Linked DNA regions of Variovorax paradoxus. The protein of the gene in region 1 purifies or fractionates together with the protein of each later gene. This does not show direct contact. Links are inferred from orthologs where the notes say so. Each region holds a gene or a part of one and is shown in the gene's direction. Other genes may lie near its edges. The genes, in order: AACL56_RS25050 and AACL56_RS02195.

The links.
Region 2: the proteins of AACL56_RS25050 (region 1) and AACL56_RS02195 purify together in Escherichia coli (affinity purification with mass spectrometry, with the first as the bait; 2 studies listed by BioGRID). This does not show direct contact. The link is inferred for Variovorax paradoxus from one-to-one orthologs.

The regions. Positions count from the first base shown.
Region 1 is NZ_LR743507.1:5,275,808-5,278,996, forward strand. The notes cover bases 1-2,957. They hold AACL56_RS25050 (DsbC family protein), read left to right. Parts: upstream 1-1,096; coding sequence 1,097-1,819; downstream 1,820-2,957. Other genes in these bases: AACL56_RS25045 (FAD-dependent monooxygenase), read left to right, coding at 1-1,054; AACL56_RS25055 (M61 family metallopeptidase), read left to right, coding at 1,819-2,957. Also shown: more of AACL56_RS25055, read left to right, coding at 2,958-3,189. UniProt on the Escherichia coli protein: Acts as a disulfide isomerase, interacting with incorrectly folded proteins to correct non-native disulfide bonds.
Region 2 is NZ_LR743507.1:451,773-454,697, forward strand. What follows is about bases 50-2,742. They hold AACL56_RS02195 (FKBP-type peptidyl-prolyl cis-trans isomerase), read left to right. Parts: upstream 50-1,004; coding sequence 1,005-1,481; downstream 1,482-2,742. Other genes in these bases: AACL56_RS02190 (LysR family transcriptional regulator), read left to right, coding at 50-965; AACL56_RS02200 (DUF6216 family protein), read left to right, coding at 1,496-2,341; AACL56_RS02205 (CYTH and CHAD domain-containing protein), read right to left, coding at 2,338-2,742. Outside these bases: more of AACL56_RS02190, read left to right, coding at 39-49; more of AACL56_RS02205, read right to left, coding at 2,743-2,925. UniProt on the Escherichia coli protein: Folding helper with both chaperone and peptidyl-prolyl cis-trans isomerase (PPIase) activities. Chaperone activity prevents aggregation of unfolded or partially folded proteins and promotes their correct folding.

The DNA.
Region 1 (3,189 bases):
CGAGCGTGTGCGCGTCGCGCTGGTGGTGCCGCCGGCCGCGCAGGGCAAGGAAGACATCCGGGCCTATGCGCTCAACACGGCTTCCCGGACCCTGCTCGAGTCGCTGCGCGCCTGGCCCGATGCCACCCACGCCACCGCCGTGCGCGAGATGCTGGTGCATGGCGACGAAGGCGGCCGCGTCCAGTTCAGCGCCGCGCGACAGAAGGTCGATGCGCTGGCGTGGATCGTCGACGTGCCCGCACTCGAACAGCAGTTGGCCGACGCGGTGCGCTTCCAGCCGCTGATCGAAGTCGTGGCCGAGCCCGTCGCCGCGCCGCTGACGGTGGTGTGCGAAGGCAAGGCCAGCACCACGCGCGAGGCGCTCGGCGTGAGCTACGAGATCACGCGCTATCCGCAGCATGCCGTCGCCGCGCGCATGGAAGCCGCGCAGTCGCATGACGGCATCGCGCGCCAGTGGTTCAACGACCGCGGCGAGGTGCTTGCGTTGCTGCCGCTGGGCGGCACACACGGCAAGACCGTCGCGCTGGTGTGGTCGGTCGACCAGCTGCGCGCGCCCGACCTGCTGGCGCAGGGCAACGATGAATTCGACGCCGCGGTCACGGAAGCCAGCCACGGCGCGCTCGGACCGCTCAAGCTTACGAGCGAACGCGGCGCCTGGCCGCTGGCCCGCGCCATCGCCGACCGCTGGACCGGCGCCATGCCCGGCCAGCCGAACCGCTCCTGGGCACTGGCGGGCGATGCGGCCCACACGGTGCATCCGCTGGCGGGCCAGGGCCTGAATCTCGGCCTGGCCGACGCCGCCGCGCTGGCCGGCGTGATCAGGAACCGCGACCACTGGCGCAGCGTCGGCGACCCGCGCCTGCTGCGCCGCTACGAACGTGCCCGCCGCGTCGACGTGCTGCAGATGAGCCTCGCGACCGACGGTCTGCAGCAACTTTTCTCGCACAACCTGGGTCCACTCCCTGCATTGCGCAACTGGGGCATGCGCGGTTTCGACCGCACGCGCCTGGTCAAGCACTGGATCACCGCGCAAGCCATGGGCCTGAAGGCCTGACGCCTGCACGTCCTTTTCAGAACCGAACCAACGGATCTCCCGATGACACTCGTACGCAACCTCCTTCTCGCCGCCTGCACGCTGGGCGCGGTCGTGGCCGCCACCGCTGGCGAAGCCGAGATCCGCAAGAACCTGCCGGCACGCATCCCGCAGTTCCCGCCGATCGACGAAGTCTCGAAGGCGCCGATCCCGGGCCTCTACGAAGTGCGCGTGAACGGCGCGCAGATCTTCTACACCGACGAACAGGGCAACTACCTGATCCAGGGCAACCTGATCGACGTGAAATCGCGCAAGAACCTGACCGAGGAGCGCGTGGAGAAGCTCAGCGCCGTCGCCTTCGACCAGCTGCCGCTGAAGGACTCGATCAAGATCGTGCGCGGCAACGGCAAGCGCAAGCTGGCGGTGTTCGAAGACCCGAACTGCGGCTACTGCAAGCGCTTCGAGAAGGACATGAAGACGGTCGACAACGTCACCGTGTATCTGTTCCTGTACCCGGTGCTCGGTCCGGACTCGAACGTCAAGTCGCGCGACATCTGGTGCAGCAAGGACAAGGGCAAGGCCTGGAGCGACTGGATGGAAGCCAGCACCCGGCCCACCACGGCGCCGACCAACTGCGACGTCACCGCGCTGCAGCGCAACGTCGACTTCGGCCGCAAGTACAACATCACCGGCACGCCCACGCTGATCTTCAGCGACGGCACGCGCACCCCCGGCGCCATTCCCGCAGAGCAGGTCGAGAAGCAACTCGCCGCTTCGTCCAGCTGATGGCGACGACGAAGACCCGGACCGCATCGCGCCGCGCCACCGCCGCCGCCACGCCCGCGAAGACCATCGCGGGTGTGCGCTACCGCGTCGAATGCGCGGACCTGCATGCGCATCTCTTTTCCGTCACGCTCACCATCGATTCGCCTGCTGCGCAGCAGCAGGTGTCGCTGCCGGTGTGGATTCCCGGCAGCTACCTGGTGCGCGAGTTCGCCAAGAACCTGCAGGGCCTGCGCGCCACGCAGGGCCGCCGCAAGCCGGCGCTGACGCAGCTCGACAAGTGCAGCTGGCGTGTCGAATGCGAGCCCGGCCAGCCGCTGGTGCTGAACTACCAGGTCTGCGCGTACGACAACTCGGTGCGCACCGCTTGGCTCGATGCCGAACGCGGCTTCTTCAACGGCACCAGCGTGTGCCTTCGCGTCGAGGGCCAGACCGACGCGCCGCATGCCATCGAGATCGTCGCGCCCGCGCTGCCGGCCGGTGCGGCCCCGTGGTCGTGCGCCACCGCGCTGGTGCCGGTGAAGGCCGACAGGTCCGGCTTCGGCAGCTACCAGGCCTCGGGCTACGACGAGCTGGCCGACAGCCCGGTCGAGCTCGGCGCGTTCTGGAGCGCCGAGTTCGAGGCCTGCGGCGTGCCGCACCGCTTCGTGATCGCGGGGGCTGCGGCCTCGTTCGACGGCGACAGGCTCATTGCCGACACGCAGGCCATCTGCGAGGCAGAGATCCGCTTCTGGCACGGCGACAAGGCCGGCAAGCGCGGCGGGCCGAAGCTGCCGATCGACCGCTACGTGTTCATGCTGAACGCGGTGGACGACGGCTACGGCGGGCTCGAGCACCGTCATTCCACGGCGCTGATCTGCAACCGCCGCGACCTGCCACAGCGCGGCGAGAAGAAGAAGCAGCCCGAGGGCTACACCACGCTGATGGGGCTCATCAGCCACGAGTACTTCCACACCTGGAACGTCAAGCGCATGCGGCCCGCCGAGTTCGCGCGCTACGACTACAGCCGCGAGAACTACACGCAGCTGCTGTGGTTCTTCGAGGGCTTCACCAGCTACTACGACGACCTGCTGCTGCGCCGCGCGGGCCGCATAGACGACGCGGCCTACCTGCGCCTGCTGAACAAGACGCTCAACCAGGTCATGCAGACGCCGGGCCGGCTGGTGCAGCCGGTGGCCGACGCGAGCTTCGACGCCTGGGTCAAGTACTACCGCCAGGACGAGCAGACGCCCAACAGCACGGTGAGCTACTACACCAAGGGCGCGCTGGTCGCGCTGTGCTTCGACCTCACGCTGCGCCACGAAGGCAAGGGTTCGCTCGATGACGTGATGCGCCACCTCTGGACGCACAGCGGCGGCGGGCCGATCAGCGAG
Region 2 (2,925 bases), 4.8 Mb from region 1 along the record:
GATTGCACTCGTCCAGAATTCGAAGGAATCAGACCGCCATGCTCGATCTCAACGACGTCGCCGTATTCGTGCAGGTGGTGCGCTGCGGCAGCTTTGCCGAGGCCGGCCGCCGGCTCGGCGTGCCGCCCAACACGCTGAGCCGGCGCATCCAGCAGCTCGAGGCCCAGCTGGGCACCCGGCTGATGCAGCGCTCCACCCGCAAGCTCACGCTGACCGGCGCGGGCCAGGACTTCCACGACCGCTGCGCCGGCGCGGTCGACGGGCTGGTGGCGGCGGGCCAGGCCCTGGTGGCGGGCGGCCAAGCGCCGAGCGGGCTGGTGCGCGTGGCGGCGCCGGCGGACTTCTTCGATTTCTTTCCCATGGAATGGGTGTCGGACTTCCTGGCCGAACACCCGCTGGTGAAGCTGGACTTCGTGCTCAGCGACGCACCCGCCGACCTGATCGCCGAGCAGATCGACGTGGCCTTCCGCGGCGGCCCGCTGCGCGATTCGGGCTACATCGGACGGCGCATGGCCACCCGCAGCGGCGGGCTGCTGGCGAGCCCCGCCTACCTCGCGCGCCGCGGCGCACCTGCCACGCTGCAGGAACTCGCGGCCCACGATTGCGTGACGCCGCCGCACCCCGGCGGACGCACCACATGGCGGCTCACCGGACCCGACGGCGTCGAGGAAGAAGTGCAGGTCGGCGGCCGCTTCACCGGCAACACCGCGCAGGCGCTGCGCAAGGCGGCGCTGGCCGGGCTGGGCATCGTGCAGCTGCCGCCGCCGATCGCAACGCGCGACGAGCAGGAAGGCTTGCTGGTGCGGGTGCTGCCGCAGTACCGCTACACCGGACGCGGGCTGAGCGTGGTGTACCCGAGCCGCAAGCACCTGCCGCTGGCGGTGTCGGCCTTCATCGAGCTCGTGGTCGGCAAGCTGGGCCAGATGGGCCTGTTGCTCGGTGCGCCGGACACGGGGAAAGCCTGACCGGCAGCGTTTTCCGGTTTCCACTGAGAATGCGACCCCATGAAAATCGAAAAAGACACCGTCGTCACCATCAAGTACAAGGTCTCCGATGCCCAGGGCAAGCTCATCGAGGCGAGCCCCGAGCCGATGGCCTACCTGCATGGCGGGTACGAGAACACGCTGCCCAAGATCGAGGAAGCGCTCGACGGCAAGGAAAAGGGCTACCAGACCGTGGTGAGCCTCTCGCCCGAGGACGCCTTCGGCCAGCGCGACGAGACGCTGGTGCGCAGCATTCCCAAGACCGACTTCCCGCCGGGCGTGAAGGTGGGAGGCCAGCTGCAGGGCCGGCTCGACGACGGGCGCGAACATGTCTTCACCGTGATGAAGATCAAGGGCCCCGTGGTGCTGCTCGACGGCAACCACCCGTGGGCCGGCAAGGCGCTGAAGTTCAGCCTGCAGGTGACCGACGTGCGCGCCGCGCTGCCGGTGGAGATCGAGCACCGGCATGTGCATGGGGCGCACGGGCACCATCACTGAGGCAGACTGTGGCGATGGACTTCGCCACACTCCCCAGCCTTTCAAGCTTCCTGAGCATTGCGGCTCCTTCGCTGATCTGCATGGCCTTCGTTTGGGTCATCTGGCGAACGGAGTCGCTCCATGTGCTGATGCACCGGCTGTGGCAACTGGTTCATGGCAAGCAGGAAATCACCGATCCGGAAGTTCGCGCTTTCATCGATGAGCAGACCAGCCTGATTTCGTTTCGCCTGTTCGCCGGCGTAAAGGTCAACAGCCTGGCGCAGGCCAGACAGCTCATTCAATGGGCAAAACGCAACGGCGTGCAAATGAGGGCGCTAAGCATGTGCGGCGAACTCTTCGATGTGGAGCTTCGCCAGATCAGGCAGCACAAACTGCCGTCGCGCACACTCCAGGGCCTGAGGCTTGCCGGTGTCGCGATCGGAATGCTGCTCTTCATTGCCAGCACGACGGCTCTCTTTCGCGATCAGGCGTTCCTCACGCTCAAGGCGACGCAGCGGACATTCGCCGCCACCGCGACACAGGCCAAGGCACTTCGATCCATCCTTCCGTTCGGGCCCGAGCCGTTGCGCATCGATGACTGCTCGCAGCCGGCAGCCCTCAACGCGGAACGAACATCCTTCAGCGAGAACGAGGTGGGTATTCTTTGCGGCGTCCTCAAGGACAAAGACACCGCGGCCTTCATCAAGGATTCGCTGAAAGAACAGCGCTGGACCTGCGTGCTTCTGATCGGCTTCGCGATCTGGCTCTGCTGGATTTCCTTCCTTGCCTGGGCTACGGGATACGTGGCGAAGCACCTGGCCGCCCGCAGGCTGGATCCGTCGCTGCCAGACTCTCAGCTGGCGCTGGACTTCGGCAACTAGCCGCGCTTCTTCCAGAACCGCGGCGCGTCCTCGATCTTTCCCAGGGCCTTCCGGCACGCCTTCGCTCCCGCCGGATGCCGCGCGGCGAACCATCCCACCGCGAACCAGGCCCGCGCGTCGCGCTCGGCGGCGTCGCGGTACAGCGCCATCGCCACGGCTTCGTCGTTGAAATCGCCGAGCGCGTCCTGTGCGGGGCGCAGCGCCTTCAGGTAGCGCTCGGCGGCGTCCTTGCCGTTGTCGCCGTCTCCATCGAACAGCGGCGCCACGAACTCCGCGAGATAGCGCAGGCGCTTGAGCCGCTTGCGCACGCGGTGCCGGCTTTCGGTGTCGAGCGACTCGAAGCGCTCGCCGTCGCGCACGGCCTGCCTGTGCAGCCGCTGCAGGCGCTTGCGCAGCAGGCGGCGCGCATCGTCCGCATCGACGGGCCCGCCCGCATCATCGGTCTTGCCGTCCGCGTCGCCTGTCACGTCTGCCGCGTCTGTCGCGGGTAGCGCAGTGAAGCCGATCAGCGACACGAGCACGTCCTGGAACGCCGGTGCCCGCACCACGTCGCCGGGCGACGGGGTGTTGTTGCCCGCCGCATC